DNA from 2 places in the Cupriavidus sp. SHE genome. Region 2 is predicted to be linked to the other one. Evidence: riboswitches for the same ligand, from Rfam matches in the RefSeq annotation. Region 2 holds a riboswitch; the other holds the start of a gene.
The links. Region 2 has a riboswitch for glycine ahead of gcvT (glycine cleavage system aminomethyltransferase GcvT). Riboswitches for the same ligand answer to the same signal wherever they lie in the genome.
Positions count from the first base shown of each region.

Region 1: another riboswitch for glycine. It lies ahead of RN01_RS30900 (D-amino acid dehydrogenase); the one in region 2 lies ahead of gcvT (glycine cleavage system aminomethyltransferase GcvT).

Region 1 is NZ_JWMB01000087.1:14,672-18,274, reverse strand. Features, by position in the region: gene RN01_RS30910 (diguanylate cyclase domain-containing protein) at 1-451, shown strand, start outside; tRNA gene RN01_RS30905 (tRNA-Leu) at 528-614, shown strand; gene RN01_RS30900 (D-amino acid dehydrogenase) at 829-2,097, opposite strand; glycine riboswitch at 2,271-2,370, opposite strand; gene RN01_RS30895 (cytochrome b/b6 domain-containing protein) at 2,405-2,959, opposite strand; gene RN01_RS30890 (PepSY domain-containing protein) at 2,962-3,228, opposite strand; gene RN01_RS30885 (DUF190 domain-containing protein) at 3,437-3,603, shown strand, end outside.
Region 2 is NZ_JWMB01000008.1:110,095-113,697, reverse strand. Features, by position in the region: gene RN01_RS03920 (UvrD-helicase domain-containing protein) at 1-920, opposite strand, end outside; gene RN01_RS03915 (glycine zipper 2TM domain-containing protein) at 1,212-1,433, shown strand; glycine riboswitch at 1,588-1,675, shown strand; glycine riboswitch at 1,697-1,816, shown strand; gene gcvT (glycine cleavage system aminomethyltransferase GcvT) at 1,924-3,051, shown strand; gene gcvH (glycine cleavage system protein GcvH) at 3,155-3,535, shown strand.

The DNA of each region.
Region 1 (3,603 bases), on a different contig from region 2:
CGCCTACGAACGCGGCACGGAAATCGGCCTGCTGATTCTGGATGTCGACCTGTTCAAGCAGTTCAACGATCTCTATGGCCATCCGCGCGGCGACGAGTGCCTGCGGCAGGTCGCGACGGCGTTGACCTGCGTGCTCGATGGCACGCAGTTTTGCGCCCGCCTGGGTGGCGAGGAGTTTGCCGTGGTGCTGCCGGATTCGACGTCCGAGGAGACGCGAACCATCGCACGCCGGATGGTGGCAGCGGTACGCGAGCTTGGCATTCCCCACCATGGCACGCCGGTGCAGCCGTTCGTGACGATCAGCGTCGGCGCGGTCTGCGCCGTGCCCGACGCGCCGCGCCTCGAGCCGCTGCTGCATCGCGCCGACAGCGCCATGTACCGCGCCAAGCGGGCGGGCCGGAACCGCTACGTGGTCGATGGCGGGCTCTACCTGGAACTGCGCGGCAACTGACCCGGAATGAATTCGCGAGAATTCACACAGGGGCTTGCAAATTCCACAGGCTTCTGTAGAATTCGCGGCTCGCATCGCCCAGATGGCGGAATTGGTAGACGCACTAGGTTCAGGTCCTAGCGGTGGCAACACTGTGGAGGTTCGAGTCCTCTTCTGGGCACCAGATTCGAAAAGCCCCGCGCAAGCGGGGCTTTTTTCGTTTTCCGCCCGGAAAGAAAGGCCCTTGAGGGCCTTTCGCGAGGACGAGAAAAGGTTGCGCTTGCAAGCGCAACCCGGGGTCGCGCATGGGTGACCGAGTCCTCTTCTGGGCACCAGATTCGAAAAGCCCCGCGCAAGCGGGGCTTTTTTCGTTCTCCGCCCGGAAAGAAAGGCTTCCCTCAGCCGTTGCCCACCACCAATCCGCCAACGCCCACGCGCCCTTGCTGCTCCGTAGCGGCGTGGCGCACGACATCCCCCACCATCTCGGCTGTCACGGCGGACAGCGTCCAGCCCAAATGCCCATGCCCGGTGTTGTAGAACACGTTTGCTGCATGGCCCCGGCCGACGCGCGGCATCATGTTCGGCATCATCGGCCGCAACCCCGCCCAGGGCACCACGCTGCGGGTGCTGACGCCGGGGAAGCAAGCATGGACCCAGTCGATCAGCGGACGGATGCGGTCAGCGCGGATGTCGCGGTCGACGCCGTTGAACTCGGCGGTGCCGGCTATGCGGAATCGGTCCACGCCCAGACGGCTGGTGACAAGCTTGGTTTCGTCGTCGAGCAGGCTGACCGTGGGCGCCGAGGCCTGGCTTTCGGCGTCGTTGAGGTTGACCGTGATCGAATAGCCCTTGACCGGGTAGATGTTCACGCGGTCTCCGAGTTGGCGCGCGAAATCGCGGCTGGCAACGCCGGCGCAGACGACCACTGCATCGAATTCGCGCGATGTCGTCTGGCCATCGTCAGCCGAGACGATCGTCACTCGCCGGCCGCTGGTCGATACGGCGCTCACGTCCTGGTTGTACAGCATCTGGACGCCCAGTCTGCGCGCCGCCGCAGCGATACCGGTGGTGAACTTGTGGATGTCGCCGGTAGAGTCGCTTTCGGTGTAGTAGCCGCCGTAGTACTGGCCTGCCAGCGTTGGCTCGATGCTTCGCATCTCGTCCGGGGTCACCGCGCGCCGTTCGAGTCCGCCTTCGGCGAGCAGCTTCGAGACTTGCCCTGCGTGATCGAAGCCCGCCTTGTCCCGATAGATATGCAGGATGCCGCGCCGCTTGAGGTCGAAGTCGATGCCCTCCGCCTCCGCCCACGCAAACAGGTGCTGGCGCGCGGCAATGGCAAGCCGCGTGGTCTCCACCGTGTTGCGGCGGTAATGCGGGATCGATGCGATGAACTCGGCGAACCAGCTCAGCTTGTGCCAGGTCGGGCGCGGGTTGACGAGCAGCGGCGCGTCGTTGCGCAGCATCCACTTCAGGCCCTTGGCCAGCGTGGACCAGTGCGTCCAGACTTCCGCGTTGGAGGCGGAGAGTTGTCCGCCGTTGGCGAACGAGGTTTCCATGGCCGCATAGCGGTGCCGTTCGAACAGGGTGACGGAGAACCCGCGTTTGGCCAGGGCGTAAGCCGTCGTGGCGCCGGTGATGCCGCCGCCGATCACTGCGATGGATTTCATGTCGAAGGTCTTTCAGGACGTCGTGGGATGGCAGTCCGCCGCGCACCATGCGCGGTTGCGGACGCCCCCTCTGTCCTTGACCTGAGAGATTCGCGGCACACGAACAATACGCGTGCCGCTTGCTCCTTCGGTACCGCCGGCTGACGTGCAAGCCGGGGTTCTTCAGAGTTCAATGGCGGGTACCGGTCCTTTTGCCTGAGAGTTTCCGGGGCGGTTGCTCCTTCGGCGCCGTGTCGGCCGGGCGGCTGGCACAGACTCTCCCGATACACGCGGGGTAAAGCGATGGCAACTATGCCATAGAAATTCGCTAGCGGCGCGGATCACGTGGCTTGCGGCCCGTGATCATGGCAGCGACGAGGTTCTCGCGGCCCTTGATGCTCATGGCGATGGCTGCGGCCACATGAAGGATCACCAGCGCCAGCAGCGCGTTCGCCAGCCAGCGATGGATGTCGACTGGCAAATCCTCGCCCCAGAACGCATCGAGACGCGAGATCCAGCCGGTGACGGCCAGCGCCAGGATCAGCGCCCACATGGTCAGCATGGCGACGGCGCCCAGCGGCGTATGGCTGACGTGCCGCGGCGCGCGGCCGGCGACCAGTGCCTTGCCATAAGCCAGCACGGCGGACGGACGTGGCAGCCACGTGCGGAAACGCGCAGGCTGGCTGCCGATGAAGCCCCACGAGATCCGGAGCAGCACCAGCCCGGCGGCGATGTAGCCGAGGGTTCGGTGCACCTTGTCTCCGGAGTCCTGGACGAGGTCAAAGCAGACGATGGCCGCCACGCTCCAGTGCGTGAAGCGCACGACCACGTCCCAGACGCGAATCGTGTCGGGGGCGTTCGTCCGGTCCGCGGGCGCCGACATGCTTAGCTGCCGATTTCCGATTTGACGATTTCAAGCGTCTTGGTGTCGAAGTAGATCTCGGCCTTCTTGCCATCCTTGGTCGTGCCGTAGATCTCGTAGCAATTGCCGTCCACCTTGAACTTCTTGATGTTGTAGCCCTGTTCCTGGATCTTGGCCTTGGCATCGGCTTCCGGCATCCATTCGGATTTCGGGTGCTTGGCGCAGTTGGCGCCGGCGAAAGCGGCGGTCGAGAACACTCCGGCAACGAGGAAAGCGGCAATCTTCTGCATGAACTTCTCCGGCAATAAGCCCCGCAAGGGGCGATGGCGGCATCCTAACTCAGAATGAGAGCCATTCTCAACACCGGGTTTCCCAGGGGGTATCGGGCGCTCTCGGCCCGGCGGCTGGTCTTGGACCATTGCTGCCCCCTGGCATACGATGAAATTGCCACGTGGGGGGCTCCAGCTTCTGGCCAATCCAGACCCGCAGGGAGATGTCATGCAGGGCTATCAACTCACCTTCTACACGCAGGAAGGTCGGCGACATCACGGCAAGCAGCTATCGCACTGGCTGATGCAGGTGATGCGGGAGATGCAGATTCGCGGCGCCACGCACACGGTGGCGGCAGAGGGAATCGGGCACGACCATCGCTTCCATTCCTGGCA
Region 2 (3,603 bases):
TTCGGGTTGTTGGCGATCACCGCGTTGGCGGCTTCCAGAATCCGCACGGTCGAACGGTAGTTCTGTTCGAGCTTGACCACCTTCAGACTCGGAAAATCGGTCTGCAGCAGGCGCAGGTTGTCGAGCGTGGCGCCACGCCAGCCATAGATCGCCTGATCGTCATCACCCACTGCGGTGAACGCCGGCGCGCGCAGATGCGAGCCACCGGCCAGCAGCTTGAGCAACTGGTACTGGCACGCGTTGGTGTCCTGGTATTCGTCGACGAGGAAGTAGCGCAGGCGGTTCTGCCACTTCAGTTGCACGGTTTCGTCGCGCGCGAACAGTTCGGCGGGCAGGCGGATCAGGTCGTCGAAGTCCACCGCCTGGTACGCGTGCAGCGTGGCCACGTAATTGCGATACACCATCGCGGCCTGGTGCTCGTCGGCATCGCTCGCCTGCGCGAGTGCCGTCTCCGGATCGATCATGCCGTTTTTCCACAGCGAGATCGTGCCCTGCACGCTGCGGATCAGCTTCTTGTCCGTGGTGCCAAGCTGCTCCTGCACCAGACCGAAGCAGTCATCGGAATCCATGATCGAGAACTGCGGCTTCAGGCCAAGGTGCTCGGCTTCCATGCGCAGGATCTGCACGCCGAGCGAATGGAACGTGCAGACCGTGAGTTGCTTGAGCGGAATCCGCTTGCCCTCGCGCGTGGTCTTGCCCTCCATCAGCTTGCCGATGCGCTCCTGCATCTCCTTGGCCGCCTTGTTGGTGAACGTGACGGCGGCGATGTGGCGCGGCTCGAACCCCTTGTCCTCGATCAGGTGCGCGATCTTCTGCGTGATCACGCGCGTCTTGCCCGATCCGGCACCCGCCAGGACGAGGCATGGCCCGTCGAGATAGCGAACGGCTTCGGATTGCGCGGAATTGAGCCCGTGGGACATGTGATCTTTGATGAGGATTGGCCAGGATCGGCCGAAAAGGCGCGGATGAAGCACACCGGAGCCGGTGCGCCAAAGCTGGCGATGTTAACACGCGCCTCGTGTCACGCGCCTCGTGTCTGGTCGCACCCTGCACGTGTGTCGGAGACCGTCCTACGGCAAGCGTTTCGAGCCCGTAACAATCGTAAGCCGCGGGCACCCGGGCACGGCATCGGCCTCTCACTTATCACAGCGTGCCGCATGGCTGGCGCGCGTGGCAGTACCGCATGTCGACAACAAAGCACTGGAGGCCATATGACTACGTTCCGCACGATTTCGAAGCTCACACTGATTGGTGTCACGCTTGCTGCCTTTGGCGGCTGTGCCGACATGACGCCGAAGCAGCGCAACACGGCGATCGGCGCGGGCGTCGGTGCCGTGGGTGGCGCCGTACTGACCGAAGGCAGCGCGCTGGGCACGCTCGGCGGCGCCGCCGTGGGTGGCGTGATCGGTAACGTCACGACCAAGGGTCACTAAGGGTTGTCCCAGGGCCGCTCATCAAAGGCCTGTTACCGGGCGCGATGACGGCCACTGACAGGTTGGCGAGGGCCGCCCGCAACGGGCGACCACGCACGGGGCCGGGCCTGCCGCACGAGGTTTGACAAAGGCAGACCGGTCCCGTACATTCACGCGCATCCGGCCGGGAGAGCGCGCAGCGATTGCGCCGCCGAAGGGGTATCACCCGAAAACTCTCAGGCACCATGGACTGGCTGGATCGGCATGCAACATGCACACAATGCATGCCGCACTCTGGAGAGCGACATCCGCTATTGCAAGGCAATGGTGAGCATGTCCACCGAAGGGGCGCACGAAGCACCACGCTTCGTAATCTCTCAGGTATCGAGGACAGAGGGGTCATTCGCGGCAGCGGACTGGTAGCGCATTGGCGCGACCGGACGCTGCGGCGGATGACCCTTTTTTCGTTTTCGAACCACGGTTTTCGAACCGAGCGCCCCCAAGGATATCCATGACGCTCCAGGCCACGCCCCTCAACGCCATCCACCGCGCCCTCGGCGCCCGCATGGTCGACTTCGGCGGTTGGGACATGCCGGTCAACTACGGCTCCCAGATCGAGGAACACAACGCGGTACGCGCTGACGCCGGCATGTTCGACGTCTCCCACATGTGCGTGGTGGACCTGAGCGGCACCCACACGCGCGCCTTCCTGCGCGGCCTGCTGGCCAACAACATCGACAAGCTGCAAACGCCGGGCAAGGCGCTCTATTCGTGCATGCTCGACGAGAAAGGCGGCGTCATCGACGACCTGATCGTCTACTTCTTTGCCGAGGACCGGTTCCGCCTGGTGGTCAACGCCAGCACGGCCGTCGGCGACATCGAATGGATCCAGTCCCGCAACACGGCCACCGGCAGCGGCGTGACGATCACCCCGCGCCGTGGCGACCTGGCCCCGGCCGGCGTGAGCAAGCTGGCGATTGTTGCAGTGCAGGGTCCGAACGCGCGCCAGAAGGTGTACGACGCATTCCCGTCGACCCAGCCCGCCGACACGCTCAAGCCGTTCAACGCGGTGGTGGTGCACGACGCCGAGATGGGTGAACTGATGGTGGCCCGTACCGGCTACACCGGCGAAGACGGCTTCGAACTCGTTGTGCCGGCGGAGAACGTCGCGGGCATCTGGGAAAAGCTGTCCGCCTCGGGCGTGCGTCCCGCCGGACTCGGCGCGCGTGACACGCTGCGGCTGGAAGCCGGCATGAACCTGTACGGCCAGGACATGGATATCCACACCTCGCCGCTCGATGCGGGACTGTCGTGGACCGTCGACCTGCAAAGCGAACGCGACTTCATCGGCAAGTCGGCACTGCTGGCCAGCGGCCAGCAAAAGACCTTCGCCGGCCTGATCCTGCGAGACAAGGGTGGCGTGCTGCGCGCGCACCAGAAGGTCATCACACCGGCCGGCGACGGCGAAATCACCAGCGGCACATTCAGCCCGTCGCTGTCGCAGTCGATCGCCTTTGCCCGCCTTCCCCGCGACATTGCCCCCGGCACCGAGGTGCAGGTGGAGATTCGCGACCGCAGACTGACCGCGACTGTGGTTAAACTGCCGTTTGTGCGCAATGGCAAGGCACTCGTGAGCTGAGGCATCGCCCGGCTTCACACCAACGGTCGCCCTTACATCCCCCCGGCGGGCCAGCCAGGGGGATGCCTGAAACAAGAAACACACTGCATTCCGGAGAACCTCAATGAATTTCCCCGCTGACCTGAAGTACACCGAGTCGCACGAATGGGTGCGCGTCGAATCCGACGGCACGCTGACGATCGGCATCACCGATCACGCGCAGGACGCGCTCGGCGACATCGTCTTCCTGGAACTGCCCGAAGTGGGCAAGTCGGTCGGCGCCGGCGACGCGCTTGCCGTGGTGGAATCGGTAAAGGCCGCCTCCGACATCTACGCCCCGGTGGCTGGCGAAGTGATCGCCGTGAACGAAGCCGCCTCGGCCTCGCCGGAATCGGTCAACGCCAATGCGTTCGACGCCTGGCTGTTCAAGCTGAAGCCGGCCAACAGCGACGACGTGAACGGCCTGATGAGTGCCGACGCTTACAAGGCCAGCGTCGGCGCCTGAGCCCCGACACCCCGACTGATTCGATGCCGCAAACGCGGCGGCCAGGCTGACCACCTGCCGCCGCGCCC